Regions from separate parts of the Rossellomorea sp. GCM10028870 genome, predicted to be linked through region 3. Evidence: riboswitches for the same ligand, from Rfam matches in the RefSeq annotation. Region 3 holds a riboswitch; each other region holds the start of a gene.
The links. A riboswitch is a leader RNA that binds a small molecule or an ion and turns the genes downstream of it on or off. The one in region 3 is predicted to bind S-adenosylmethionine.
Positions count from the first base shown of each region.

Region 1 (10,171 bases), on a different contig from region 3:
CAAAACGGAGCTTTCACTGGCCATCAAAGATGCGATCAATGTGGTCAAAGCAGCAGGCTATGACTTGATCGTGGTCGAAACGAGCGGAATCGGGCAGGGGGATGCGGAAATCGCTGAAATCTGTGACATGTCCATGTACGTCATGACAAGTGAGTTCGGTGCTCCCTCACAGCTTGAGAAAATCGATATGATCGATTTTGCCGACCTCATCGTCATCAATAAATTTGAGCGCAAAGGCTCCGAGGATGCAAGACGTCAGGTGCAGAAACAGTATCAGCGCAGCCACTTACTTTTTGATAAAGACTTAGATGACATGCCGGTATACGGGACGATTGCCAGCCAGTTCAACGACCCAGGAACGAATGCACTATTTGCTGCGATCGTGGAAACCGTGAATAAGAAAATGGAGCTGGACTGGAAAACAAGCTTCTCCAAGGACGTCGATGTGGAAAAACAAAACGTCATCATCCCAAATAACCGTCGTTATTATCTGCGTGAAATCGCGGAAACCGTCCGTAACTATCACAAAAAAGCAGAAGAGCAAGTGAACCTTGCCCGCCGACTGTTCCAGCTTGAAGGGGCAATCGAAGCGGTCAACGAAAAAGAAACGAATGATGGAGTCGTCACTTCCCTTCAAACATTAAAAGAAGAAGTCGAAAATAAATTAACAGCTGAATCGAAACAGATTTTACAAAAATGGGATGGGTTAAAAGAAACCTACAGCAAAGATCAGTTCATCACGAAAGTCCGTGATAAAGAAATTGTCACTGAATTGAAGACAAAGAGCTTGTCGGGTCTCGATATTCCGAAAGTATCCCTTCCGAAATACAAGGACTATGGTCAAATTTTGGATTGGGTATACAAAGAAAATGTTCCAGGCTCATTCCCTTATACAGCAGGAGTATTTCCTTTTAAACGAAAAGGGGAAGATCCGAAGCGTCAGTTTGCCGGTGAAGGGACTCCTGAACGGACGAACCGCCGTTTCCACTATCTATCTAAAGATGATGACGCGAAACGCCTGAGTACAGCGTTTGATTCTGTAACGTTATATGGTGAAGATCCGGATCACCGTCCGGACATCTACGGAAAAGTAGGGGAGAGCGGCGTAAGCATTTGTACACTTGAGGATATGAAAAAGCTATATGCCGGCTTTGATTTATGTGCTCCTTCTACGTCCGTTTCCATGACGATCAATGGACCTGCCCCGATCATTCTGGCTATGTATATGAACACGGCGATCGATCAGCAGATCCGTATGAAAGAAGAAGAGCTTGGCCGTGTGCTGACGGTGGAAGAGTATATGGAAGTAAAGGAACAAACGCTGCAAGTCGTTCGTGGAACCGTGCAAGCCGATATATTAAAAGAGGATCAGGGACAAAACACGTGTATCTTCTCGACTGAATTTGCCCTTCGCATGATGGGTGACATTCAGCAGTACTTCATCGATCACAAAGTAAGAAACTATTACTCTGTATCGATTTCCGGCTATCATATCGCGGAAGCGGGAGCCAATCCGATTTCACAACTTGCCTTCACATTGGCGAACGGGTTCACGTACGTTGAATACTATTTAAGTCGCGGAATGGACATCAATGCGTTTGCACCAAATTTATCGTTCTTCTTCTCGAACGGACTCGATCCCGAGTATACAGTGATCGGACGTGTGGCCCGCCGCATTTGGTCAACGGTGATGCGGGATAAATATGGTGCCAATGAAAGAAGTCAAAAGTTGAAGTATCATATTCAAACATCAGGTCGCTCCCTTCATGCCCAGGAGATTGACTTCAACGATATCCGTACGACGCTTCAAGCCTTGATGGCCCTGCAGGATAACTGTAACTCCCTGCATACCAATGCTTATGATGAAGCCATCACGACACCTACAGAGGAATCGGTCCGTCGTGCCATGGCGATTCAGATGATCATCACGAAAGAACACGGACTTTCGAAAAATGAAAATCCGCTTCAAGGATCATTCATCGCAGAAGAGCTGACCGATCTAGTGGAGGAAATGGTTCTGACAGAATTTGATCGCCTGAATGATCGAGGCGGCGTACTTGGATCGATGGAAACCCAGTATCAACGGGGGAAAATCCAAGAGGAATCCATGTACTACGAAATGAAAAAGCATTCCGGGGAACTTCCGATCGTGGGAGTGAACACGTACCTGAATCCAACCCCGCCTTCAGAGGAACAAATGGACAGTATGGAACTTGCACGTGCAACGAAGGAAGAGAAAGAAACACAAATTCATAACCTGCGAGACTTCCAATCACAACACAAAGACAAATCCGAAGAAGCACTGACCCGCTTAAAACAAGCAGCAGTGAACGGAGGAAACATCTTTGAAGAACTCATGGAAACCGTGAAAGTAGCCAGTCTTGGCCAAATCACACGAGCCCTCTACGAAGTAGGCGGGCAATACCGTCGTAATATGTAACAACATAGAAGAAAAAGAGACTACTGTGGTGATGCAGTGGTCTCTTTTTCTAGGTGCCTCTATAGCAGGGGTATCAATAAACGTATTAACAACCTTGCACACATAACGAAATATGTTTAAAAAGTCCATAAACAGTCTATCCTTTAAACAAAATCAACCAATTTTTAACACGATCTTAATAGTAGTCGGGTATCATTTCCTTTATAATGAGAATTATCAGACAGGTGAATGGATAAGAACGATATATACGTTTGGATGTGAGACTGTGAAGACCATTTTTCGTTATATACTATTGACCATCATCATATTCGCAGCTGTATTTCTATATCAATTGCAATTAGGGGCGATTCCTTTTTTTCTACTCTCTTTCTATCTTTTCTATGAAGCGTTCCGTGTGATCCGAAACGGTGAAAAAGAAGAGGAGTGGGAAAGTGGGAGGCCATCCTGACCCCAGGTTGTGAAAAAAATGCGAGAAAAACTAGATAGCTATAGCATAAAGTCTTTTATATTGTTTATAATGATTAATATGGTTAGAATTGATAATGGAGAATTTTTGCCCTTTTTTACTCTACTTAGTAGAGTGTGAAATAGAGAAAGGAAGTGCGTAAATTGAGTCTTAAGCAGTTATCCAAAGAAGAATTACGTCAAACATCATTTATTGAGTTGGCACATGAAATTTTAGTAGAGAAAAAGCAAGCAATGGCATTCGAAGAAGTAGTCAAAGAAATTAAAGGTTTGCTTGAAATCTCTGATAAAGAGGTTCGCAGCCGTTTACTTCAATTCTATACGGACCTGAATATCGATGGACGCTTTATTGCCATGGGTGATAATCGTTGGGGATTAAGAGAATGGTATCCGGTTGATCAAATTGAGGAAGAAACCGTTCCAACAATGAAATCCAGCAAAAAGAAAAAAGCGAAGAAAAAAGAAGATGAAGATCTGGATCTGGATGATTTCGATGATCTGGACGATGAAGATCTTGATTACGATGACCTTGATGACACGGACGATGACGACGATCTGACGGATGACGACGACGATGTGGATGCCGTTGACGATGAAGACGAAGATCTGGACATCGATGAAGACGATGATGAACTCGAAATCGATGAATTTGATGAAGTAGATGATGATGAAGACGAAGAAGAAGAGTTAGAAGAAGATGAGGAAGAGAAGTAATCTCTTCGACTGGAATGGCTGCTCCCCAAAAGGTATTTTGCCTTCGGGGAGCTTTTTAATATGCTCAAAATGATTGAAAATTCTATTCTTATTCAGTGCTTGACTTCTTCCTCACAGGAAGGTAGTATTTTATTTGGGCTCCCTAAAAAGGGACGAATAACGTATATCACGCTCCCCTTACATGTTTGTAAGCGGGGCGTTTTTTATTTTTGTAAGAAGAAAGCTTTGACATAATAGGGTTTTACCTAAACCTTATGTGTGGAGGATCTATCTTTTCAAAACCCCTTACATTTTTATGTATATTGATAATAAGAGGCTGTCTTTTAGCGGTTTATGCAGATGAATTTATTTTATGAGAATGGACTTGTCCTTCTTTGAACAAGATAAATTCATGACATGAATACATAGGAGACACCCTCTACTTTTTTTGAACCAAACTTACTTTGAAGGGGGACATATACATGACTAAGTATATTTTCGTAACAGGCGGCGTAGTGTCGTCACTAGGGAAAGGGATCACAGCAGCGTCCCTTGGTAGACTATTGAAAAACCGTGGAGTGAGCGTCACGATCCAGAAGTTTGATCCATACATCAACGTGGATCCAGGAACGATGAGTCCATATCAGCACGGTGAAGTATTCGTAACCGATGATGGTGCAGAAACGGATCTTGACTTAGGTCACTACGAGCGTTTCGTTGATATAAACTTAACGAAATACAGCTCTGTGACAACGGGTAAAATCTATTCAACTGTACTGAAGAAAGAGCGTCGCGGTGATTATCTTGGTGGAACGGTACAAGTTATCCCACACATCACGAATGAAATCAAAGAGCGCGTATACCGTGCCGGACGCGAAACCAATTCAGATGTCGTGATCACGGAAATCGGCGGAACAGTAGGGGATATCGAATCTCTGCCATTCCTTGAAGCCATTCGCCAGATCAAGAGCGATGTAGGCCGTGACAATGTGATGTATATCCACTGTACACTTGTACCTTACATCAAAGCAGCTGGTGAAATGAAAACAAAACCGACTCAGCATAGCGTAAAAGAGCTTCGCAGTCTTGGTATACAGCCAAATGTCATCGTCGTGCGTACAGAAATGCCAATGACTCAAGACATGAAAGACAAAATCGCGTTATTCTGTGATATTGATAAAAATGCTGTAATCGAAGCAATGGACGCAGATACACTATACTCTGTACCACTTGCACTACAGGATCAAAAGCTTGATGAAATCACATGTCAGCACTTGAAGCTTAATTGCCACGAAGCAGACATGACCGAGTGGAATGAACTCGTTGATAGAGTGAAAAACCTGTCCCGTAAAACAAGAATCGCCCTGGTAGGGAAGTATGTTGAACTGCAGGATGCGTATATCTCAGTAGTGGAAGCCCTTCGTCACGCAGGCTACCATTTCGATAGCGACATCGAAGTAAGATGGTTGAACTCTGAGCTGATCGACAACGCAAATGTAGCAGAAAAACTGGCAGATGTAGATGGAATCCTTGTACCAGGTGGCTTCGGTGACCGTGGAGTAGAAGGGAAAATCGCTGCGACTCAATATGCCCGTGAAAACAAGGTACCTTTCCTCGGAATCTGCCTTGGTATGCAGCTGGCATCTGTAGAATACGCACGTAATGTTCTTGGATTGGAAGGAGCTCACTCTGCTGAGTTAAATCCTGAAACGCCATACCCTGTCATCGACCTTTTACCAGAACAAAAGGACATCGAAGATCTTGGTGGGACACTGCGTCTTGGACTATACCCATGTAAGCTGACAAAAGGTTCAAAAGCCTATGCGGCCTACGACGGAGAAGTGGTTTATGAGCGTCACCGCCACCGCTTCGAATTCAACAATCACTACCGTGAGCAAATGGAAAAAGCCGGCTTCATCTTCTCAGGCACAAGCCCTGATGGCCGTCTTGTGGAAATCATCGAGCTAAGCGATCACCCATGGTTCGTCGCATCTCAATTCCATCCTGAATTCACTTCACGCCCGACACGCCCGCAGCCTCTATTCAGAGACTTCGTGGAAGCGTCACTTGCGTATGGTGAGAAATAAGATTTGATTATGTAACTGCTCTCCCTGGTTTGGGAGGGCGGTTTTTTTTAGGGTGGGGGTGGCCGATTTTTAAGGGGAATCGGAATTTATCGACCATTCTACAAATAACGACAATTTTCACGAACTCCTCTTTAATCTCATCTATAAAATTTTCCAAAAAAGAATATTGACAATATTCCCGCATATCGTTAACATATCGTTTATAGCGCATGCGAACTATACCAAATTTCATAATCTCTTATAAAGAGTTGGCAGAGGGACTGGCCCGATGACGCCCGGCAACCTACCGTTTAGACGGAAAGGTGCTAAGACCTGCAGGAAGAATTTCCTGAGTGATAAGAGTACGTTTATTTATACATAAACCTCTTTTCTCTTGGGAAAAGGGGTTTTTTTATTTGCAAAGAATGTTTTGTGAACTTTGTTGCTTTTAAAGGGAAAGTGCTGATTGATTTCCGCTCCAGGTGTACGGAGGTCGATAATAGCTTTAAAGTAGGGATACTTTCCTTTAGATTGCTCTGTCAATACTGAGCTCTGTCACGGAAATCTCTTATAGATGGTGAGGGGAACTGCGTAGACTCCTGCGGAAAAACGGGCGTGCCGAGACCCCGGAAGCGAAGCTGAGGAGGCTCGGCCGTACGCTAGCTGCAAGCGGAGCGGTTCCCCTCACCATCCAGCCATACTGGTTGACAGAGCCTTTGCAGATCCCGGTTTTAAAACAACAAATATCTTTTATGAAAAGAATATTTTAAAAAATTGAGGCATATCACCTCGGGAGGAGAAAAGAAAGATGAAAAAAACGGCATCATTATTCGTATTACTCGCACTTATTTTCAGTTTAGTCGCTTGTCAGCCAAAGGTATCCCAGGAGGCGGACGCAGACAGTGGAGAGAAGAAGGAAGCAACATCTGATCATCCATTGGCCAATAAAAAGATCGCCCTTATTATGCAAATCAATTTAGGGACATTTTCCGCTCAATACATAGAAGGTGTCAAAGAGCAGGTAGAGAAGTTTGGGGGCAAGGTTCAAGTATTTACGTCTGAAGGGGACCTGGCAAAAATGTCTTCTAACCTGGATGCGGCCATCAATCAAAAGTTTGATGGGATCCTCATCGATCATGGAACGAAAGAAGCACTGCAATCAGGGGTGGAAAAAGCGAAGGAACAAAACATTCCGGTTGTCGTATTCGATGCGGATGTTGCTTCAGAAGAGGTGACGGTCCTCGAACAGGGTGATCAGCAAATGGCTGAACAAACCTTGACGAAGCTTTCAGATGAGATTGGCGGTAAGGGTGAGATCGTGAAAATTTGGGTTGCAGGCTTTGCCCCGATGGAAAGACGCCAAGTAGCCTATCAGGAGTTTTTAGAAAAAAATCCTGATATTAAAGAGGTGGCGGCATTTGGAGCGGCTACTCAGAATACAGCACTGGATACACAGGCTCAAATGGAGGCCATATTGAAACAGTATCCGAACAAAGGTGACATCGATGCTGTTTGGGCTGCTTGGGATGAATTTGCAAAAGGCGCCGTTCGGGCAATCGAAGCGGCAGGGAGAGATGAAATCAAAGTATATGGAATCGACATGAGTGATGAAGACCTGCAAATCATTCAAAAAGATGGAAGCCCGTGGGTGGCATCGGCAGCCGTTGATCCGAAAGATATCGGACGCGTGCAGGTCCGGTTTTTATATCAAAAGCTAAATGGCGAGGAAACGCCTGAGAAAGTAAAGCTTGAGCCGGTATTTATTGAAAAAGAAGCATTGCCTGGAGAAACGATTACCACAGATCAATTACACGAGCATGTAGATGGCTGGGGAGCAAGTGAGCAAGGCTATACAGATGAATTAAAAACGCTTGAAGAATCGTTCAAAGAGTAGAAAGGAGTTAAAAGAGATGACGTCTCCACTGTTAGAAATGATCGATATCAATAAAACCTTCTCAGGAGTGAAAGCCCTAAAGAATGCAAGCTTCGATGTGAAAGAGGGGGAGGTCCATGCCCTCTTGGGGGCGAATGGTGCAGGGAAAAGTACGCTGATGAAGATTTTATCAGGAGCCTATGTGCAGGACAGCGGAGACATCATCCTTCACTCTGAAAAAAGAGACTATCAATCTCCGAAAAAAGCGAAGGAGCATGGCATCCATTGCGTGTACCAGGAAGTGGACACGGCCATTGTCCCTGGACTTTCTGTAGCGGAAAATATCGTCCTTGATCAGTTCTCACAAAAAGGTTCCTTCTTTATTACTAAAAAGTCATTAAAGAAAGAAGCGTCGGAGGCGCTTAGACGCATCGGGGCAGAAACCATTCCCCTCGGTCAGCCTGCGTCACACTTAAGTCTCGCTGAAAAGCAGCTGGTGCTCATTGCCAGAAGCCTGCTTCAACAAGCGAAAGTATTGATTTTGGATGAACCAACGGCACCTTTAAGTTCTTCTGAGACGGAAAAGTTATTCCGAGTCATAGAAGATTTAAAGAAAGAGAGAGTAGGGGTCATTTTCATCTCTCACAGGCTCCCGGAAGTATTTCAGCTTTCCGATCGCATCACGGTCATGAGAGACGGAGAGACCATTGGAACGTTTGGAACACAACAAACAACCTCTCACAAGATCATTGAAGCCATGCTTGGAGGAACATATAGAGAAGAGTTTCAGAAAAGAACGCTGCCGATCGGTGAAACGCTTTACGAAGTGAGGGGGCTCGAAGACGGACAAAAGGTGAAGGATATCCATTTATCCGTTAAGGCAGGAGAAGTAGTCGGAGTGGTCGGGCTTGTGGGAGCGGGAAAAACCGAGCTTGCCAAAGCCTTATTCGGAGCCTCTCAGGTAGAATCGGGTGACTATTTTCTGGGAGGAAAGAAGCTGAGGATTCACTCTCCCCGGGATGCGGTTCAAAATGGTCTGGCACTTGTTCCGGAAGAAAGACGAAAAGAAGGGTTGTTCATTCATGAAACCGTTCAGCACAACCTTAGCTTTCCTTCTTTAAGAAAAGTCTCCAACTGGTTATGGATCAACGGTCGCAAAGAACGTGAGCTGGCCCGTGAAAAAATCCGATCCCTTGGAATTAAAACCGCTCATGAAAGAATCCAGGCCAACTTTTTAAGCGGAGGAAACCAGCAGAAGGTTTCAATAGGGAAATGGCTGTCCGATGAAGCTTCGGTGTTTTTATTTGATGAACCGACGAAGGGCGTGGACGTGGGAGCGAAGAAAGAGATATTTTCCCTGATTCAATCCCTTGCAGAAAAAGAGAAGGGTATTCTCTACTTTTCCTGTGAAATACAAGAAATCCTGGCGATTTCGGACCGGATACTCGTCATGTATGATGGCCGGATCGTCAAAGAACTGACAAAAGAAGAAGCAACTCAAGAACTCATATTGTATTATGCTTCAGGAGGGATCCAAGCGCATGAAAGGCAAGATACTCGACTTACTATTTAAATACGGGGCCATCGTGTTGATGGCCGCGATTCTACTATTTTTCAGCTTATATAATCCATTTTTCTTCACCTATGGAAATCTATCAGACATTCTCCGCTCGATTTCCATCGTCACATTAGTGGCATTAGGGGTAACCTTTACTCTCGTCGTCGATGGCTTTGACCTTTCAGTGGGATCGACGGTTTCCCTGTCTACCGTTGTGACGGCTTCATTGATGGTCTGGTATGAAGCGCCGTTGTGGATCGTGCTCCTTGTTCCATTGTTGGTGGGAGCGGGAGTCGGGTTATTCAATTCGCTGTTGATCGTTAAATTTGGAATTCCGGATTTGCTTGCTACATTAGGGGCCATGTATATCATTTCAGGTGTTCATCGGACGTATACGGAAGGGTACTCGATCTACAATCATATGCCGATGACAACTGGCGGGACAGCCCCGGGGGAATTTTCAGAAGCGTTCCTCTGGATCGGCCAGGGAAAGTGGCTCGGATTGCCGGTACCGGTATGGATCATGCTCGTGTTGGTCGGAATCGTCTATGTGATCATGCATTTCACGAGATGGGGGCGCATTTTGTATATGACAGGGGGTAACGCAGAAGCGTCACGCTTATCAGGTGTCAGGGTGACCCGGGTGAAGTTGATTGCCTACGTTCTCTCAGGTGTATTCGCATCGATTGGAGGAATCCTGTTCACAGCCCGGGTCGGATCAGGACAGATGGATGCCGGTGGCCCGCTCCTCATGGAAGCAGTCGCCGCTGTGTTTGTCGGCTTCTCCGTCTTGGGCGCAGGAAAACCGAATATCCTCGGCACCTTCTTTGGGGCAGCGTTGATAGGGGTCCTGCTGAATGGATTGACGATGATGAATCTACCATACTATGCATTTGAAATTATTAAAGGAAGCGTACTGGTATTGGCATTGGCAGTGACGTATGTGCATGCCAAGAAGGTGCGGGGGGCTTGAAGTTTGTAAGAGAGGCGCCCTATTTGGATGCCTCTCTTTTTTTTGGTTGAGGATTACTCCTCATACTCCTCCAACATCTCACGGATCACAAACCCCAGCGCAA
Region 1 is NZ_JBHTGN010000005.1:177,049-187,219, forward strand. It holds gene icmF (fused isobutyryl-CoA mutase/GTPase IcmF) at 1-2,440, shown strand, start outside; gene ACFQWC_RS19355 (hypothetical protein) at 2,706-2,888, shown strand; gene rpoE (DNA-directed RNA polymerase subunit delta) at 3,041-3,619, shown strand; gene ACFQWC_RS19365 (CTP synthase) at 4,081-5,685, shown strand; SAM riboswitch class I at 5,921-6,027, shown strand; gene ACFQWC_RS19370 (sugar ABC transporter substrate-binding protein) at 6,473-7,558, shown strand; gene ACFQWC_RS19375 (sugar ABC transporter ATP-binding protein) at 7,575-9,110, shown strand; gene ACFQWC_RS19380 (ABC transporter permease) at 9,079-10,068, shown strand; gene ACFQWC_RS19385 (DUF2529 domain-containing protein) at 10,122-10,171, opposite strand, start outside.
Region 1: it holds a riboswitch for S-adenosylmethionine, as region 3 does, so the genes downstream of both, ACFQWC_RS19370 (sugar ABC transporter substrate-binding protein) here and mmuP (S-methylmethionine permease) in region 3, are expected to answer to the same signal.

Region 2 (10,171 bases), on a different contig from region 3:
AGCTGCTTCACCATCGAATCATAAATATCCTCCATTCCGTGGCTTATCGTCATTTAAAGAGGCGATTGCCGCCTTCTACCTCCGTGAATACGGTGTAAAAGTAGATTCGGAAACAGAGGTAGCTGTGCTGTTCGGAGGAAAGGCAGGTTTAGTTGAAATTCCTCAATGTTTATTGAACCCTGGTGATGGTGTATTAGTGCCTGATCCTGGTTACCCGGATTATTTATCCGGGGTAGCATTAGCAGAAGCCCGCATGATCAAAATGCCTCTCCGTGAGGAAAATGGATTTCTACCTGATTATCGAGAACAGTCTCGTGAAGAGTTAGAAAGTGCAAAGTTAATGTTTCTTAACTATCCTAATAATCCTACTGGTGCGATCGCTACAACCTCATTTTTTGAAGAAACAGTGAAACTTGCCGATCAGCATGATATTTGTGTTGTACATGACTTTGCCTATGGAGCGATTGGGTTTGATGGACGGAAGCCTATTAGCTTCTTGGAAACAGAAGGAGCCAAGGATGTTGGCATAGAAATTTATACATTATCGAAAACGTATAATATGGCTGGCTGGAGAGTGGGGTTTGCAGTGGGGAATAAGAGTGTCATTGAAGCGATTAACGTCCTTCAAGACCACCTATATGTGAGTCTGTTCGGCGCCATTCAAGAAGCGGCTACCACCGCCCTTTTAAGCTCGCAGGAATGCGTGAATGCATTAGTTTCAACATATGAAGAAAGAAGAAAACTATTAATCTCTGGTCTTCAGGAAATAGGGTGGGATGTAAAAGCTCCACAAGGTTCCTTCTTCGCCTGGTTAAAGGTGCCTGAAGGATTTACATCCGTAGAGTTCTCAACCTATCTACTTGAAAAAATCAAAGTCGCTGTTGCTCCGGGTGTTGGCTTTGGAGAATTCGGAGAAGGGTATGTACGTGTAGGTCTTTTATCCACAAACGATCGGATAAAAGAAGCGATTTCACGTATAGAAAGTTTAGAATTATTCCACAAAAGGGATTGACATAAGCTGAAAATGGTGCAATAATCCAACTGAAATAATGAATAATGAAATTCTTATCAAGAGCAGGCGGAGGGACCAGCCCGATGAAGCCCGGCAACCGACTTATTTTAGCACGGTGCTAATTCTTGCAGCTATATGGCTGACAGATAAGAAAGAGTGACGAATTCAAACCTCTTCTTATCTGGAAGAGGTTTTTTGTTTGCAGAGCTGATGAAATCAACATGCGGCTAAGAGTAGCTTTTTTTTCATAAGGAGGCAATACGACAATGAGTGAAGTGATAGCAACCTATCAACTAAAGGGAAAGAGCGGTTCATTCGAGAAAAAGGCAGAGGGGATTGCCTTGGGATTGACGGTCGGTTCATGGACGGACTTGCCGCTTCTGGAACAGGAACAATTGAGCAAGTACAAGGGGAGAGTCGTTTCCGTGAAGGAGTGGGAAGGCGAAGATGGTCCCCGGGGTGAGGTGCAGATTGGATATCCCGGGTATAACTATTCAAATGATATCCCAGCCATTCTTACAACGGTATTCGGTAAGCTTTCCCTGGATGGCGAAGTGAAATTAGTAGATTTAGAGTTTTCGAAAGACTTAAAAAAAACCTATCCTGGTCCACGATTTGGAATTGAAGGGATCAGGGAGTTAACAGGGGTACATAAAAGACCGTTGTTAATGAGCATCTTTAAAGGAGTGATCGGCAGAGATCTCACCTACCTGGAAAATCAATTAAGAGCCCAGGCTCTAGGCGGAGTCGATGCAGTAAAAGACGATGAAATTTTATTTGATAATCCACTGACACCCTTTTCTGAGAGAGTCAGCTTAGGGAAAAAAGTGCTGCACGAAGTGTTTGAGGAAACAGGGAAGAGAACGTTGTATGCAGTTAATCTGACAGGCAGAACATCACAATTACGGGATAAAGCAAGAAAAGCAAAAGAGCTTGGAGCACAGGCTCTATTATTCAATGTATTTTCTTACGGCCTCGATGTTCTCCAGGAATTGAGAGAGGACAATGAGATCGCATTGCCGATCATGGCCCACCCTGCCTTTGCCGGGGCTGCTGCAGCATCTCCTGCATATGGTGTGAGCTACTCTTTATGGTTAGGTAAATTATTACGAATGGCCGGAGCCGATTTTTCACTATTTCCATCACCATACGGAAGTGTCGCATTAGAGAAGAGCAAAGTTCTATCCGTAAGCCATGAGTTAACGAAGGAAGATGCCCACTTGAAAAGGGCATTGCCAGTACCTTCAGCCGGCATTCATCCCGCACTTGTTCCGCTTTTGGTGAAAGATTTCGGTATAGACTGTGTCATTAATGCAGGAGGGGGCATTCATGGTCACCCTGACGGAGCAAGTGGAGGAGGAAAAGCATTCGTTCAAGCTATCGATGCTGTTTTAAAAGGAACGTCTCTCAATGAGGCGGCTGAAACTCATGGTGAACTTCGCAAAGCCCTATCCCTATGGGGAGAGGAGGTAAAGGTGTAGTGGGTCATCCAATCATTTTCTGTGATTTTGATGGAACGATTACAGAAACAGATAATATCATCTCATTGATGAAAACCTTTGCTCCCCCAGCATGGGAACCTATCAAAGATGACATCTTAAATCAGTCGATTTCCATTAAAGAAGGTGTAGGCAAGTTGTTTTCACTTATTCCTTCATCCCAAAAAGACGAAATGGTTCAGTATCTATTAGATACTGCTGTCATACGTGAAGGGTTTAAGGAATTTGTAGACTACACAAAAGACCATGAGATTCCTTTGTATATCGTTAGTGGAGGAATTGACTTCTTTGTTCAACCATTACTAAAAGAATACGGGCCTTTTAATGGAGTTTTTTGTAATGAAGCAAGCTTTAACGATTCGGCCATAACGATTCATTGGCCACATCCATGTGACGATCACTGTGAAAGTAAAGGATGTGGATGCTGTAAGCCTTCTATTTTGAGAACATTGTCATTAACAGAAGACACGAAGGTCATTGTGATAGGGGACTCAGTCACAGATATCGAAATGGCAAAGCTTGGAGATACTGTGATCGCCAGAGACTATTTGGCCTATACATGCGCAGAAATAGGTATCCCCTATCATCCGTTTGAATCCTTTCATGATTGCATGGACGTCATTGAAAAAGGAGTGAAAATATGAATCCCTATCAATCGGAGTGGGAAGAACTCGCTGATATCAAAAGAGAACTGGCAGACAGGGACTGGTTCATGGGGACGAGTGGAAACCTTGCGATACGAGTGAGTTCTTCCCCTGCTACCTTCCTGGTCACGGCAAGTGGAAAGGATAAACGAAAGCACACAAAAGAAGATTTCCTCCTAGTGAATGCTCATGGTGAGGCCATTGAGGATACTCACTTAAAACCATCAGCCGAAACACTGCTGCACAGTCATATCTTCAAAGAAAGCTCAGCAGGTTGCAGCTTACATGTCCATACTGTGGCGAATAATGTAATCAGTGAACTGTATGGGGATGAAGGTATCGTCACATTTAGAAACCAAGAATTAATTAAAGCGTGGGATAAGTGGGAGGAAGATGATTCTTTATCCATTCCCATCATTCGTAATCATGCTCATATACCGACGCTTGCCGAGGAGTTTCAGTCCTTTATTAAAGCAGACAAAGGGGCGGTGCTCATTCGGAACCACGGTATCACAGTATGGGGACGAACCGGTTTTGAAGCTAAGAAACTATTAGAAGCTTGTGAGTTTTTATTTCAATATCAACTCACTCTTTTATCTTTAACGAACACGAGATCAATTACTAAAGGAGGAGTCAGATTATGACGACAATCAAAATCCAAGGGAAGAACCAAATCATTGATAATCAGGAAGAGGTAGTGAAGTATTTAAGTGAACAAGGAGTCATTTATGAGCATTGGAATATCGAAAAACTGGACGAAGGATTAAGGGACCAATTCGCTTTAACTGAGGATGATAAATCGGAAATCCTGTCTGTTTTTAAAGAAGAGATTGAAGATATCTCAGAACGAAGAGGGTATCGGTCCTGGGATGTAATTTCCCTTTCAGAGAGTACACCAAATCTTGAAGAGCTTTTAAAGAATTTTCAACAAGAGCATCATCACACAGATGATGAAGTCCGTTTTATAGTAAACGGCCATGGTGTATTTGTCATACAAGGTAGCGATGGTGATTTCTTTGAAGTACATCTAAATCCTGGTGACTTAATTTCAGTTCCTGAAAACATTCGCCATTATTTTACATTAAGTGAAGATAAGAAAGTAGTGGCTGTTCGTATTTTCGTCACTAAGGAAGGCTGGGTCCCAATCTATTAATATATGAGGATAGACAAAGAGTAGAATCTTTAGTCTATCCTCTAATTTTATTGGCGAGGAATTTTTGACGAAAAATGTCTAATTTAGAAACATTACTAGTAATTTTGTCTTGTTTTGCGAATCTATTTACTTTTCTGATAATACTTGGGATAATGCTCAAGTAATGATTTTACTTAATAAAGACTAGGAGCTAAAAAAGGAGTTTACAAGAAATGGGTCGTCTATTAAAAAAGAAATGGTTATTAATGAGAATCAATCAGAAACGTTCAGAAATGATTTGCCTTGGAGAGAATTTAGGCCTATGTGCAGATGAAACCGTTCGGTGCAGCCAGCAATTAGATCAGCTATTGAACGACTATGAAAAGTGCACAAATAAAGTTGTACCATTTACCCTCCAGGAATCATCAAGTGAATTTGGGCATTACATTAAGAGCTTATTAAAGCGAACTGCTTCGTGACTACACAACATGATTTTCCTCAACATTCAAGGTTTACAAAAGAAACGAATCTCCAACAATCTCCACATTTAAACTAGACAATCAATCTAATTTGTCGTAATTTCTAAAAGCAAAGGACGGTACGCTACAAGCGTACCGTCCTTTGCTTTTTAACTAGTGACCGGTCTATTTGACAATAACAGGGTTTATTTGTATAATGTTTTGAAACTGAGATATTTAATTTTTAAAGGAATGAATGCCATGAGTAAAACTCAAGATACAAAACAATCATTAAAGCTTTTCATTGTCCTTTCAAGAGCTTTCAAAGCCTTAAATGAAGAGATAAATAAAAACATCCAGGAGAACGGCTTAAACCCTACCGAATTCGCTGTTCTAGAGCTTCTTTATCATAAAGGAGATCAGCCCCTGCAGCAAATTGGCGGGAAGATTCTATTAGCCTCCGGCAGCATTACGTATGTAGTGGATAAGCTTGAACAAAAGGGCTATCTTAAGCGTAATGCTTGTCCAAAGGACCGTCGAGTTACCTATGCTCAAATAACAGAGAACGGCAGACAGTTAATTGAAGAGATTTTTCCTAATCACGAAAATCGAATTCATGAACTCATGTCAGCTCTATCTCCTGTTGAGAAGGAAGAAACGATTGAAATGTTGAAGAAATTAGGCTTATCGATTAAAGACTTGTCGTATTAAGTTCGACTCTTGTGCCCCGTCTATTATTAGACGGGGTTTTATATTGTCTTAAAATTTCTTTGCTTTGACTTCGCCACCATCCGGTATTTGTATCTGCAATTCAATTCTTGTGATAAAAGGATATTATCTATTACTAGTCGAATAACTATAATCGGGAATATTTTATGAGGAGGCAACATTATGAAGTTTGAACAATTTACATATGAAAGGCCCAACTTAGAAGAGATTAAACCTGTTTTCCAACAGTTACTCGGAAAATTTAAGGCCGCGCCCAATGTACAAGAACAGATGGATGCGATGAAGAAACTGAATGAAATACGTCTCAGCATCGATACAATGCAAAATATATGCTATATTCGGCACTCTATCGATACCAATGATGAGTTTTACAAAGAAGAACAAGATTATATTGATGATATGATGCCTGAGGTTCACGGGATGGTAACGGAATATTATCGGGAACTTGTAAATTCTCCATATCGTAAAGAGTTAGAAGAGAAGTGGGGAAAGCAGCTATTCGACCTGGCAGAAAGTGAAATGAAGACTTTTTCTCCTGAGATCGTCAATCTTCTGCAGAAGGAAAATAAGTTATCTTCCCAATATACAAAGCTCATGGCGTCTGCAAAGATTCCATTTGAGGGAGAGGAAAGAACATTGGCTCAGATGGGCCCTTTCACACAATCTGTCAATCGGGAAACAAGAAGAGAAGCCGCTCAAGCGACCGTTGCTTTCTTTGAAGAGAATCAAGAAGAGTTGGATCGTCTATTTGATGAGTTAGTGAAGCTGCGTCACACAATTGCTACTACTTTAGGGTATAAGAACTTTGTTGAATTAGGTTACTATCGTATGACGAGAACGGATTATACACCTGATATGGTAAGGGTTTTCCGCGATCAAGTAAAGGAGCATATCGTTCCTCTTGCTACAGAACTTAAAGAAAGACAAGGAAAGCGCATAGGGATTGATTCGATGAAGTTTTATGACGAAGGTTTTAAGTTCACTTCCGGAAATGCGGTTCCTAAGGGAAGTCCTCAGTGGATCATTGATAATGGCAAAAAGATGTACGAAGAATTATCACCGGAAACAAAGGAATTCTTTGGTTTTATGATCGAACATGACCTCATGGATTTAGAAGCGAAGAAAGGAAAAGCTGGAGGTGGCTACTGCACGTATATTGCGAACCATGAGTCTCCTTACATCTTCTCGAATTTCAATGGTACCTCAGGAGATATTGACGTATTGACCCATGAAGCAGGTCATGCGTTCCAGGTGTACTCAAGCAGGGGATTTGATATTCCTGAATATATTTGGCCAACGTATGAAGCATGTGAAATTCATTCTATGAGTATGGAATTCTTCACATGGCCATGGATGGATTATTTCTTCAAAGAGGATACTGATAAGTATCAATTTGCACATTTAAGTGAAGCGGTGCAATTTCTTCCTTACGGTGTGGCAGTTGATGAGTTCCAGCATTTTGTGTATGAGAACCCTGAAGCTTCCCCGTCTGAACGGAACGCCGCATGGAGAAAAATTGAAAGGGAATACCTTCCCCATAAGGACTACGATCATATTCCGTATTTAGAAAATGGGGGGTTCTGGCAGCGTCAATCCCATATATATAATTCTCCATTCTATTATATCGATTACACATTGGCTCAAATTTGCGCGTTCCAATTCTGGAAGAAAATGAATCTTAATCGTGAGGAAGCGTGGAATGACTATGTTGCCCTTTGTAAACTTGGGGGAAGCCTTTCATTCACAGGGCTTGTAGAAGCAGCCAAGCTCGATTCTCCGTTCCAGGAGGGGACAGTTGAGAAGGTCATTGAACCGATAAGACAATGGTTAAATGGAATAGGTGATCAATCTTTATAAAATAAAGTAATAGGGCAGCCGCATTTTATGGCTGCCTATTTTGTTTGGGTTCTTCTACAATTCCGGAAGAATTATGTTCTTTTGCTTCTGATTTTCTCTGCTTGTACATAAGGTGAAGTAGAAGGTTGTCAGAGGTGATGGGTATGAAAAAATTAGCTGGGTCGTTTCAAATCGCTGCTGTATATGTTGGTACCGTTATAGGAGCCGGATTTGCAACGGGAAGGGAAATTGTAGAGTTTTTCACCCGGTTTGGCTTTGTCGGGTTTATTGCGATTTTATTAAGCGGGTACTTATTTATTACAATGGGAACGAAGATTATGCTTAAGTCCCATGATATTAAAGCAAAGTCCTTTGAAGAATTTAATGAATATCTATTTGGAAAATGGTTTTCAAAGTTTATGAATATCGTCATGATGATTATGCTGATCGGGGTTTCCGCGGTAATGCTTTCAGGAGCAGGGGCTGTTTTTCAAGAGCAGCTTTTGCTACCAAAACAATTAGGGATTCTGCTGACTATTGGATTGGGATTCATCACGATGATGGTGGGGATTAAGGGACTTTTTGCTGTGAATACATTCGTCGTTCCTCTTATGATCGTCTTTAATCTTTTTTTGATGATTCATTCTGTTCGCGACGCTGGATTTTTAGACGCATTTCTTATGATCCCGCATGCTGAGGATGGGTGGAAATCTGTGGTTGCCCCTTTTTCATACGTAGCCTTTAATCTTGCCATGGCACAGGCTGTTCTCGTTCCTGTTGCCGGTGAAGTGAAAGATCGGGAAACCATTAAGTATGGAGGTTACCTTGGCGGCTTTTTCCTTACGCTGATTCTAATTTCCAGCCATATTACTTTAGTCATGATCCCGGATGTGACACAATACCAAATTCCAATGGCCGTGGTTATGAAATCCTTTGTTGCCGGTTTTTACTTAATTTATATTGTCATCATTTATGGTGAAATATTCACTTCCGTCATCGGGGGAGTATTTGGCCTGGAGAAACAATTATCGAATTACTGGAAGGGCACATCTATAATGACCTTTGCAGGTATCTTCCTCGTGATCTATTCTTTAAGTTTTTTTGAATATAGCGAACTATTGTCGTATTTATATCCACTCTTTGGCTACATGAGCTTATTATTTATCATCCTTCTCTGGATGAAACCCAATAAATAATTGTCTGGAGGAGAGTAAAAAGCGGGTCTAGAGTTCATGTTAATAAAGACTAATGAAAAAGGAGTGGCGAATATGACACAATCTAAACACGAAAAAGAAAGACAGTGGAATGTAAGAAAACAGGAACAGCATCCTCATGGTAAAGTATCTTCCTTCAAGGAGCTTTCTGAAGGGAAAAAGGGAAAAGAATAAGAAAAAAACGGATGCTTCGGGCATCCGTTTTTTCTTGGGTCCCATTACTCTTCTCTATGGTGATGGTAAGAGTCACTTGTCTTATATTTTTCAGGGAAATATTTATTCCTCACTTCATCCTTATCCCAATCTGTTTGTCTGCAGGCTGCAGCCAGTTCATCCAGATGTCTCATGATGTACTGCATGTCGAGGTTTTGGAGGCTGACATAGTCGATTCCTTCCAGAATATAGTCTTTAAACGTCCACACCATGCGCTTCGTTTCTTCGCTATTATTTTCCCCTATCATTCTCAGTGAACGCAGAATTTCGGCAATTATGGATATATCCTGCTTCCCGTAATGCCTTAACTGGTAAAAGCTTCGGTATAAATAATCTACAAAGGTCGGCTGTTCCAATATGATTCGCACATTGTTTTCTTCATCTGATAAATATGAGCTTGGAAGCTTGTGTTTAGCAAGTTTCGATAAAATGATCCCGATTTCTTCTATGCAGTTTTTTGCGGTATTCGGGTCATTGATGGCGGGGGAAATGGCTCTCAAGGCAATTTCAACCAGCTTTCTTATCCCGAGTTCAATGTCTTCCATGGGCTCTTTGTCTGGCCCAAGTACGAGGTATTCCAAGTAATCTTCTACATCTATTTCTTTATTCGCAGTCCATGCCGTCATGACAGGAGTACCTTCAAGTAAGTATTCACCCGGTGTTTTCACCATTCGGATAATCGCTTTATCTTTAGCAGCTTTATTGATCATTCCTTCTATATCGATCTGCTGTAAATACCCCGATCGCTCACTATACACATAAATGGGTTCCGTATCGTTAAAAAGTGACTCATTCAAGGTTGAAGGCTCGTCTTTAATGGCATTCTTGCTATATAAATAGCTATTATCAATTTTTTTATTCGTTTTGATTGTTATATTATGTATTAAATTACTTACTTTCACCCAATTGGAAACATGGTGAACAAAGTAGACGAAAACAAATAAACAAATAATCGCCACTATACCGGCAAAGGCCGAAGAAATATATAATTTTTGTCCGGATTCATCTTGAAGGAGAACTAATAAAGTGATGCAGTAGACCACACCCGATACAAAAATGGCGAGAACCCGCTGAGTAGGACGGTCATTAATGAAATTCTGTAGGGTCCTTGGTGAATATTGGGATAAAAAAGTGGTTAACACGACCATAATCGTTGAAAAGGTAATCGTCGTCATCGTCATGATCGATGACGCAATCGTACTGATGATGGTCATGGATAAATCAAAATTCGAGAACAAAACCTTTGGAAACAAAGGATAATCATGCTGACTTAACCACCAATCAAAATAAAAGGTGAGTAGGGAAAGCACTAAAGAGACGAGTGAAAATAAAAATGGTACAAACCAAAAGCTTTTTCTTGCTTTGTTAACAATATGTATATTTAAATTCATGACTTGGTTCCACCTTACAAAACAGTATGCTATAAGAATATCC
Region 2 is NZ_JBHTGN010000001.1:1,711,289-1,721,459, reverse strand. It holds gene ACFQWC_RS08870 (pyridoxal phosphate-dependent aminotransferase) at 1-1,012, shown strand, start outside; SAM riboswitch class I at 1,063-1,165, shown strand; gene ACFQWC_RS08865 (2,3-diketo-5-methylthiopentyl-1-phosphate enolase) at 1,279-2,493, shown strand; gene ACFQWC_RS08860 (2-hydroxy-3-keto-5-methylthiopentenyl-1-phosphate phosphatase) at 2,493-3,155, shown strand; gene ACFQWC_RS08855 (methylthioribulose 1-phosphate dehydratase) at 3,152-3,799, shown strand; gene ACFQWC_RS08850 (1,2-dihydroxy-3-keto-5-methylthiopentene dioxygenase) at 3,796-4,308, shown strand; gene ACFQWC_RS08845 (aspartyl-phosphate phosphatase Spo0E family protein) at 4,521-4,766, shown strand; gene ACFQWC_RS08840 (MarR family winged helix-turn-helix transcriptional regulator) at 4,998-5,456, shown strand; gene ACFQWC_RS08835 (M3 family oligoendopeptidase) at 5,637-7,331, shown strand; gene ACFQWC_RS08830 (YkvI family membrane protein) at 7,475-8,506, shown strand; gene ACFQWC_RS08825 (DUF6254 family protein) at 8,579-8,698, shown strand; gene ACFQWC_RS08820 (DUF2254 domain-containing protein) at 8,743-10,128, opposite strand.
Region 2: it holds a riboswitch for S-adenosylmethionine, as region 3 does, so the genes downstream of both, ACFQWC_RS08865 (2,3-diketo-5-methylthiopentyl-1-phosphate enolase) here and mmuP (S-methylmethionine permease) in region 3, are expected to answer to the same signal.

Region 3 (10,171 bases):
AACACTTTATCCAGAAAGAAAAAGATAGTAGCGTTTCAATATGTTAGCACTCTATGCATTGAGAGACGGATCTGGCTATAGAGTTTACTTGCCGATTCCACTAGTATAAAAGACTCACAAGAGATGTAATATACCTACTTCTTATTTTCAGATAATTGTTACTATTGAGTGATATACGTCTCTTGATCACTCTTGTATACTTTAATCGAAACGTTTCACCAAATTGAAAGGAAGTGTCAAATTTGAAGAAATATTTTTCTTTGCTGTTAGCTTTATTGCTAATCGTCAGCGCCACAACCCCTGCTGCGGCTTCTGCAGAGCACACAACCAAAGGAAAAGAGATCGCTTTGTCCAAACAATTGAAAGCGATTTCAAAAAATACCTATCGATACTTCGAGGATTTTACAGATAAGAAAACCGGTCTCACTTATGATGCCGTACGAATGGATAATGGGGAGATCAATGCCCAGAAATTCACGTCACCAACGAACATCGCCATGTATATGATGAGTACGATTTCAGCTGAGGAAGTCGGCCTGATCTCACGTGAAGATGCCGTGACAAACATCGAAAAGACGTTGAATTCATTAAAAGCTATGGAAAAATGGAACGGATTATTTTACAACTGGTACTATACAGAAGATGCAACGCTCATGACAGATTGGGGGCAATTCATTTCAACTGTTGATAATGGATGGCTATCTGCAGGACTCGTTGTAGTGGGACAAGCGTATCCGGAACTCTATGAAGAGACCCACGCATTAGTAGAGGACATGGATTATTCCACTCTTTACACACCGGAAGTAGGACAAATGCGGGGCGGATATGATGTAGCAACCGAGAGCTATACTTCTCATCATTATGGTGCCTTCTATACTGAACCACGCGTAGCAAGCTACATCGCCATCGGGAAAGAGGACGTACCGGAAGAACATTGGTGGAGAATGTTCCGCACCATGCCTGAAAGCTGGGATTGGCAGGCTCAAATTCCTGAAGGATATACAGAAACATATGACGGCGTAGATGTCTTCGAAGGACATTACAGCTACAAGGGCACTAAATATGTACCAAGCTGGGGAGGAAGCATGTTTGAAGCATTGATGCCACAGCTTGTACTGAAGGAGAAAGAACTCGGGAAGAACGCACTTGGCTTGAACAATAAGCGTCATGTAGACATCCAGATTCAATATGCTAAAGAGCAAGGGTATGCAGCCTGGGGCATGTCACCAGCAGCCACACCGGATAACTATTCAGAATTTGCCGCTACTCCATTAGGCATGGACGGCTATAAGTCAGATGGCACTGTCACTCCACACGCCACTTTCCTTGCACTTGAATACGCACCGATGGAAGCGTTCAAAAACATCCAAGCGTTGAAACGTTTCGATATGTACGGGAAATACGGCTTCCTTGATTCAGTCAATGTGGAAACAGGTGAAGTGACACAAGCCTACCTCGCCTTAGATCAAGGTATGACAATGGTCTCAATCGTCAATTATTTAAAAGATGGAGTCATCAGAGATTACTTCCATCAAGATCAAATCGGGAAATCACCTGAGGACCTGCTGATAAAAGAGACGTTCTCTATTAAATAATGTAGCGAAGATAATGTAAAAGCCCAAGTGGATGTATTACTTGGGCTTTTTGTATTTTAAGTGTTACTGCCTACCTCCATCTCTTCGCCAACGCCTCAATTTGACCCGGATCCGTCCGGCAGCAACCACCAATGATACGGGCACCTGCCTCGTACCAAACTACTGATTGCTCATCAAACGCCGAGCACCCTTCCTCCCCATGCCACGTTTTGGTCTCAGCATTGTAAGACTCACCTGAGTTCGGGTACACGATGAGTGGTTTGTCAGTGTTTCTGCTTAATACGCTTATCGCCTTCTTGGCCGCAGGAATTGGTGCACAATTCACACCAATTGCAGCGATTTGTTCATCGTCATTGAACACACACGCGCACTCTTCAATCCCCGTTCCATCACTTATCGTCTCTCCATCCTTTAATGAAAAAGACAGCCAGGCGCAGGTATCTGGAAATTCTTTCAGAAGTGAAGCTAGTACCTTTGCTTCCTGCAAGGACGGGATGGTTTCGAATGCCAACAAATCAGCACCCGCCTCCACTAATGCCTGGATTCTTGGAAAATGGAAATCTGCTAAATGTTGATCACTTACTCCATAGTTCCCAACGTATTCAGAGCCGTCAGCAAGGTATGCCCCGTAAGGTCCTACAGAACCTGCAACGATTGGTTTCGGCCGATTCGCATTGCCCTTCTCTTCCTTCCAGAATTCATCCCGGGCCTGTTTGGCAAGAGTAACCGTTCTCTTGATTAATTCCAGCGCTTCAGGTTTCTCTATTCCTCGCTTTTTAAAACCATCCACCGTTGCCTGGTAGCTGGCTGTAATCGCACAATCGGCTCCTGCACGGAAATAATCAGCATGAACCTTCTCAATCGCTTCCGGTTTTTCAAGAAGTATACGGGCAGACCAAAGGGAATCGTTTAAATCAAAGCCATGGGATTCCAGCTCTGTGGCTAATGCTCCATCTAAAATCAGTGGGGAATGTTTTTGTAAAATACTATCAATGGGATTTAGCTTCAGTTGATTCGACATAACCTTTTCCTCTTTTCTTTACGTATTGTGTTAGATAATAGCTTCCATAGCAAAGGACGATAAACGGGATTCCGCAATAAAGGGCTATCCTCTGAGTGGGATCAAAGGCAATGCCGATACAAGAAGCTAGACAAAGCAGAAATGACGCAATGGGAACGAGTGGGTAGAGCGGCGTCCGATAAGCCAGATCTTTCACATCGTTTCCTTCCTTTATATACTGTCTTCGAAATAGAAATTGGGCAGCACTAATGCTCATCCACACGATCACTACCGCAAGGCCTGAGACCGAAACCAATACGATGTAGACCGTTCCCGGTGCAATGATGCTTGAAAGCAAGGCCAGTCCCCCTCCCAGCATGCTGCATACAATCGCATTGAGAGGGACTCCCCTATCAGTCAATTTGGCAAAGATCGGTGAGATGGTTTGCTTATCTGCCAGCGACCATAGCATTCTGGAAGAAGCATACAAACCTGAGTTTGCGGCTGATAAAATGGCCGTTATAATAACAAAATTCATGATATCGGCGGCATATGGGATTCCAATCCGTCCTAGCACCGCTACGAAAGGACTTTCCAATATACCGGCTGACTGGCTCGGTAATAAAGCAGATAATACGACAATCGTCCCTACATAAAAGATGATCAATCTCACAAGCGTGGTGCGGATAGCTTTAGGAATCGATTTTGATGGATTCTCCGTTTCTCCCGCCGCAACCCCGATCAATTCTGTTCCTGAAAAGGCAAAGTTCACGGCAAGCATGGTCATCAAGATGGCAAATGCCCCATTCGGAAACAACCCTGAACTTGTGATATTCGAGAAAAACGGAGCGGGCTCTGATTGACCGAGAGGGATGAACCCGACAATCGCCCCTGCCCCGATCACAATAAACGCAACAATCGAAATCACTTTTACTAAAGAAAACCAAAATTCAGATTCAGCAAAAAACCGCACTGACAATGCATTAAGTCCAAAAATCAACGCAGCAAAGACCGCGCTCCATATCCATACACTAATCGAAGGAAACCAGCGCTGCATCATCAAGCCAGCCGCCGTAAACTCCGACCCCAATGCCACTGTCCATGTCAGCCAATATAACCAGCCCACCGTGTAACCGGTGCCTGGACCAATGAACTTTGCAGCATAACTATGAAAGGATCCCGTCTCCGGCATATGGACAGAAAGCTCGCCTAAGCAAAGCATCACAAGATAAACAACCAGCGCCCCAATCAAATAAGCAAGGATCGTCCCAAACGGTCCAGCCTGATGAATCGTATAACCCGAACTCAAGAATAGCCCGGTTCCGATCACCCCTCCAAGAGACAGCATCACCAAATGCCGTGTCTTCATCTTCCTTTTAAAACTCTGACCTGCGTGTTCCATAAAAAAACACCCTTCCTCCTGAATATATTGTGGAATAAGTGGACAAACAAAAAACGCACCCTGAACGAGTGCGTCACCGACAAATAAAAGATTGCTCCTATCTATCAGGTTTGAATCACCCGCTGGAATTAGCACAGTATCTTCACAGACCTGTTGCTGAGGCTTCAAAGGGCCAGTCCCTCCACCTCTCTGGATAAGAAAATATGTAGATTTTTTAAAACTTTATCAATATATTGGAATAATGTCAAGAACATGAAACAGATGAGCAGCCCAGCCTATCCGAATGTTACTTCGGAAAGAAAAAAGGGAACAACTATACTAAAAAAGGAGAAACTGCCATGCCAGAAGGTCCGGAAATCAGAAGAGCTGCAGATGGAGTAGAGCGCGCTCTTAAAAATAAAAACGTACAAGATGTGTACTTTGCCTTCCCTCATTTAGAAGAGTACGAAGACCTTTTAAAAGGATCGATCGTGACCAGAGTGGATACGAAAGGAAAAGCCATGCTTATCCGCTTTGACAATGGCTACACCATTTATTCACACAATCAACTCTATGGAAAGTGGTACATCAGGAACCTTTACAATTATCCGAAGACAAACCGCCAGCTCAGATTGGCTCTACATAATGAGAAAAAGTCGGCACTTCTTTACAGTGCATCTGATATTGAAGTCCTCCGTGATGAAGAGGTACCTGAGCATCCTTTCGTTGCAAAAGTGGGACCCGATATTTTGAGTGAAGAAGTAACAGCGGACGAGTTGCTCCAAAGAATGAAAGACAAACGATTCTACAAAAGAAAGTGGTCGATTCTTTTATTAGATCAAGGGTTTGTAGCAGGAATCGGGAATTATTTGAGATCTGAGATCATGTTTGCAGCAGGCATCCACCCTTCTCTCCGTCCGATTGACTGTACGAAAGATCAATTGATGAAAACATCAGAGGCAATCATTCATTTAATGATGCAATCCTATAAGACTGGGGGAATTACAAACGATCTTGAACTTGTTGATAAGTTAAAAGCTCAAGGAGAGAAGCGCTCAAAATATCGACATTGGGTATTCAATCGGGAAGGAGCATCATGCTTTATTTGTGGGAGTGAAATTGAGAAGACGGTCGCAGCTTCGAGGCGGTTGTATTTTTGTCCGGTATGTCAGGTTGGGAGATAGGTTCCCTGCACCCCCTCGCCTCCCATGAACAAAGATAACTGTGTTACAGTAAAAAGCTCATCTCATCAGATCTGACAAAATGAGCTCTTCTATTCTACATTCCGTATTTCTCCCGATAATAATCATGCTTCGGCTGAAACAACTCTTCATCGGATTGTCTGACGTCGGAGAAATGATCTACATTATAATGACCATACAAAGCCTTGTTATGGTGCTGGATGATTTGTTCAGCCTTCAACACGGATGAATCCTTCGTTGAGTGACCATCCGATACCAGGGTTACATCCAATCCATTAACCGTTGCATACCGAACAGCGGTGTCGATACAATATTCTGTTTGGCAGCCCATGATGACGACATGTTCAACCTTATTGTCTTTTAAAAAGCTTAATAAAGGCGTACCATAAAACGAATTTGTCGCTAATTTATCATACACAACAGCGTTGTCCGGAACATGGATCTCCCTGTGAACCTGGAATCCGTCACCTTCCCCGCCTCCGACATCCTTATCCCGTATAAAGACGGGATGAGCACCCGCTTCGGCTGCCATTTGGATGACCCGATTGATGGTTTCAATCAGCCTCTCTTTTTGGAATACAGCTTGTTCCCCTTCATTTCCTTCAATTAATTCCTGCTGGGCATCAATCACGAGCAATGCTTGGTTCAATAGAAAAACTCCTTTATCTCCATTTTCTCCTCAACTATCTTTGAATAGTTTCGACTTATCAATGAGAAAGTCCTCTTACACACAAAAAAAACAGGAAACCTTTTGGGCTTCCTGTTACAGGTTCATTCTTCATGTACCGCAATACGTTCGGTAAGGACGAACAGATGGTTCCGGGAGTTTGGTGTACTCGCACTGTTCTGTCGTGTACTGGTAAGGATTCTTAAGGACCTCAAGCAAACGCTCCATTACGCTGTAATCATTGCTTTTCACAGCAGCTTCCAACGCTTCCTCCACACGATGATTCCGGGGAATCACCGACGGATTGCTTTTTCGCATTAACTGATGAGTTGCTTCTTTCGATTCTTTTTGCCTGTTTAGTCTTTCTTCCCAGCGTTCTTTCCATTGAATAAATTCAGTATTTTTAAACAGATCGATTTCTTCCTCATTTGTTAATGAACGGAATGTATTCGTATAGTCGGCACGATTCTCTTTCATTAATCCCAGAAGATCTTTTGCAAGGGATTCGTCCCCTTCTTCTTTGTTGAAAATACCGAGTTTCCCTCTCATTCCGTCGAGCCAGCGAGCTTCATACAGCTTAGGGAATTCCAGCACAGCATCTTGAGCAAGTTTCAGCGACTCTTCTTGTTCATCATGAAGAATCGGCAACAAACTTTCGGCAAATCGGGCAAGGTTCCAACCGGCAATTTGAGGCTGATTGCCATAGGCATAACGTCCCCCGGTATCAATGGAGCTGAATACTGTTGCCGGGTCATACGTATCCATAAAAGCGCATGGTCCATAATCAATGGTCTCTCCGCTGATCGTCATGTTATCTGTGTTCATCACACCATGAATGAACCCGGCCATTTGCCACTTGGCAATGAGTGCAGCCTGGCGCTTGATGACTTCTTTTAACAGGTAAAGATAACGGTTCGGTGCATTCATACCTTCCGGGTAATGACGCTCAACTGCATAATCAGCCAGTGCGCGGAGATCATCTACCGTTCCAAATTTAGAAGCAAACTGAAAAGTACCGACACGAAGATGACTAGCCGCTACGCGGATCAGGATCGCACCCTGCTGTTCCGTTTCCCGATAAATCGGTTCACCCGTAGTCACCACCGCCAAGCTCCGGGTAGTCGGAACCCCAAGTCCGTGCATGGCTTCACTGATGATATGCTCCCTGAGCATCGGTCCAAGTCCCGCGCGACCGTCCCCACCTCGGGAATAAGGGGTTCTCCCTCCCCCTTTGAGCTGGATATCAAAACGCTCACCTGATGGGGTGATCTGTTCACCGATCAGGACTGCACGACCGTCTCCCAGCATAGTAAAATGGCCAAACTGATGCCCGGCATAGCTTTGAGCAAGGGGTTCGGCACCTTCCGGAATTCGGTTACCAGCAAATACCTCTACCTCTTCTCCAAGTTTCCCCGCGTCCAGCCCCAGCGACTCAGCCACTCGTTCATTCAGTACGATCAGCTTTGGAGCTTGAACAGGAGTCGGATCCTGTCTAGTAAAAAAAGAACTTGGAAGTGTGGTATAGCTGTTCTCGAGATTCCAACCTGCTTGATTTCCCATTATCGTCATCTCCTTCTTTTCATAAATAAAACAAAAAACCATAGACCGTCTATGATTTTTGTGTAGTTCCCTTTTATGTCACCATCATTATAACGTTCTTCTCGGCTAATGTCCTATATGGCACCTGCGTATGTATCACTACTGATAGGATTTTCATTGGCATGAATTCCTATACCAAGAATAACATCCAGCAAATTAACACTATTGTAAAAATTAAAATTATTTTGAAATTTTTGTAATGCAAAGATATAATACTTCTAAAAGACTTTGGGGGTGTTTTTACTGAGAAAGTTCAATGTCATCGGTCTTCCCATTCAATTCTTGCTCACATGCATCGGATTATTCCTTTTCAGCGGTGCCGGTTCTCTGCTTGCGTATGATACGGAATTGGTCATCATGCTGGGGAAATATCTTCAAACCTTGCAGGAGATGGGACCCGAAATGCTCCGACCAGGCTCCATTATCATCAAAATCGGGGATCCAATGGACTTCAAAAGCTACCCGATTTATCCGTTGTTTTTTCAGCTGTTCGGTTACTCGTTCTCGCTCTTGCTCCTGGCCTTTTTTCTTGCTGCCGTCACGTCTTCCCTTGTTAGCTACTTGTTTATGTTTCTGCCTAAGAAAATTTATCAGATCTGCTTCCGTTTGCTGGATTCACTGGATTCCCTCCCGGATGTTCTGATTATCGTATTTATCCAACTTTTCATTGTCTGGTTTTTCAAAAAGACGGATATTTTGCTGTTTGACATCTACACCCTTGGGGATGAAAAAATCTATCTGCTCCCGATCATTTGTCTTGCGATCATGCCAATTGCTTTTTTAACGAAGCATTTCTTATTCCAGCTTCAGGAAGAAGAGGAAAAACCATATGTCGAATATTCCTATTCGAAGGGTTTCTCAAAAGCCTATACAGTATGGGTTCACCTATTCCGAAATGTGTGGATTCACTTTTATTATCACATCAAACCGATTTTTCTGCTTATGCTTTCAAACCTGTTGATCATTGAGATACTTTTTAATATCAACGGATTCATGAATGTGCTCCTCGATGTTTCCATCAATACGCCAAGTGCCTTTTTCATCGGGATGCTGATGATTTATATACCATTCTTCATTGTGTTTACATTAGGTGCTATTTTACTGAAAAAATGGCTGTCTGGAGAGGAGGTCAGTTCATGAGGATTCTTAAATCATTCCGGTTCTGGCTGCCCGTTGGTTTTCTCTTTGTCATGCTTTCAGCGAGCTTCATCATACCGGCCATATATCCAGAACTGCTCGAACCTGGGCCGCCGTATTTAAAGGATGATTCTGGACGAATAATCGCGGATCCTCCATATACAATGGAGGAAATGCCCCCTTTGGGCAGTGATAAACTCGGACGGAATTTATTCTATTTGCTCCTTGCCGGTGCGAAATATACGCTGTTATCGGCAATGGTCATTGCACTGCTCCGCATGGTCGGCGGGTTCGCGTTCGGTATTGTGTATGCTTTTCTTCCTGATTGGGCGAAACAGATGATCAAAGGGATCGGGGATACATTTAACTTCATCCCACTTGCAATCATTGCCTTTGTTCTTCTCACCCCACTCCAGCTTGCCTTCGAGTCAGGGGCGATGTATTCGTTTCAATTTCTGATCATTGAAATAGTGGTGATTGCGATCATCGTGATTCCTTCACTCGGGATGTATATCGGGGAAGAAATGAAGGAGTATCTAAAAAATGATTTCGTTACCGTATCCAAACAAATCGGAGCAAGCAGATTCTATATCATCAAGCGCCATTTACGGCCCCAGTTCAGCCGCCATGCCCTTGTCATGTTTTCCGAGCAAATCTCCCAGACCCTGTACCTCCTCATTCAACTTGGAGTTCTCCATATCTGTTTGGGTGGTCTGAAAACGGAGGAGTTCGGGATCATGGAGCACATACCGGAATACTTTTCCTATACAAATGAGTGGGCGGCCACGATGAGTATCAACATTCAAATGGTCTTTCTGCATACGTGGCTGGTGCTGACACCACTTGCTTTTTTTGCCGTTTCAATCTTTTGCATCAATGAGATAAGCAGGTTTTTAAAAAAGGTTCTTCTTGAGGATACGCTTCCTGTCGGGAAAGGCGAGACTCCTTCCAACAAGAGGGGACCTTCTTCTCGACTGGAAGATCCCTTTACGTTCACAAACCGCTCAAAGGAGGAATTCCATTGAGGAATAGGCTGAAGTATATTCTGGCGGTCAGTCTGTTTTTACTGACAGGATGCCGGGTTGAAATGGCAACCGAACTTCCTCAAAAGCAGGATGCGCCTTCCGGAGTCAGGGTTGATATAACCGGAACGGTCCTGCTTCAAGGAAAAGAACTCATTGTAGAAGGCCAATCCAACCTTCCAGAGGATAGCACCATGTCTGCCGGGCTAAAGGATTATGGTGAGTTCGAATCCTACGCAAGGGTCATCAACTGGCAGGGAGAAGAAAGTGAGGAATACGTCACGGAAAGTACCGGGGTGGTGGACGAAGACGGGAATTTCCAGATCAAGGTGCAACGGGTCAATCCGGAATCGCGCTACAAGCTGGAGGTCATCTTTAACCCCGCCATCCAAAAATCCAAGGTTCAGGAAATCTATGGGCTCCGGGGGGAGGACATCGCCCCGAACATCGGCTACTTCGATTTCGAGTACAACGAAAACCCCATCTCCGGGATGATCAAAGTAGCCCCGATCGTGAGCATCTCTGACCCAAACGGTGATGCCGCTAAATGGAACCTGACGAACATTCC
Region 3 is NZ_JBHTGN010000002.1:218,024-228,194, forward strand. It holds gene ACFQWC_RS11920 (glucoamylase family protein) at 234-1,595, shown strand; gene mmuM (homocysteine S-methyltransferase) at 1,666-2,616, opposite strand; gene mmuP (S-methylmethionine permease) at 2,585-3,997, opposite strand; SAM riboswitch class I at 4,092-4,197, opposite strand; gene nei (endonuclease VIII) at 4,336-5,160, shown strand; gene ACFQWC_RS11940 (isochorismatase family protein) at 5,255-5,827, opposite strand; gene ACFQWC_RS11945 (protein adenylyltransferase SelO) at 5,957-7,405, opposite strand; gene ACFQWC_RS11950 (ABC transporter permease subunit) at 7,679-8,584, shown strand; gene ACFQWC_RS11955 (ABC transporter permease subunit) at 8,581-9,606, shown strand; gene ACFQWC_RS11960 (hypothetical protein) at 9,603-10,171, shown strand, end outside.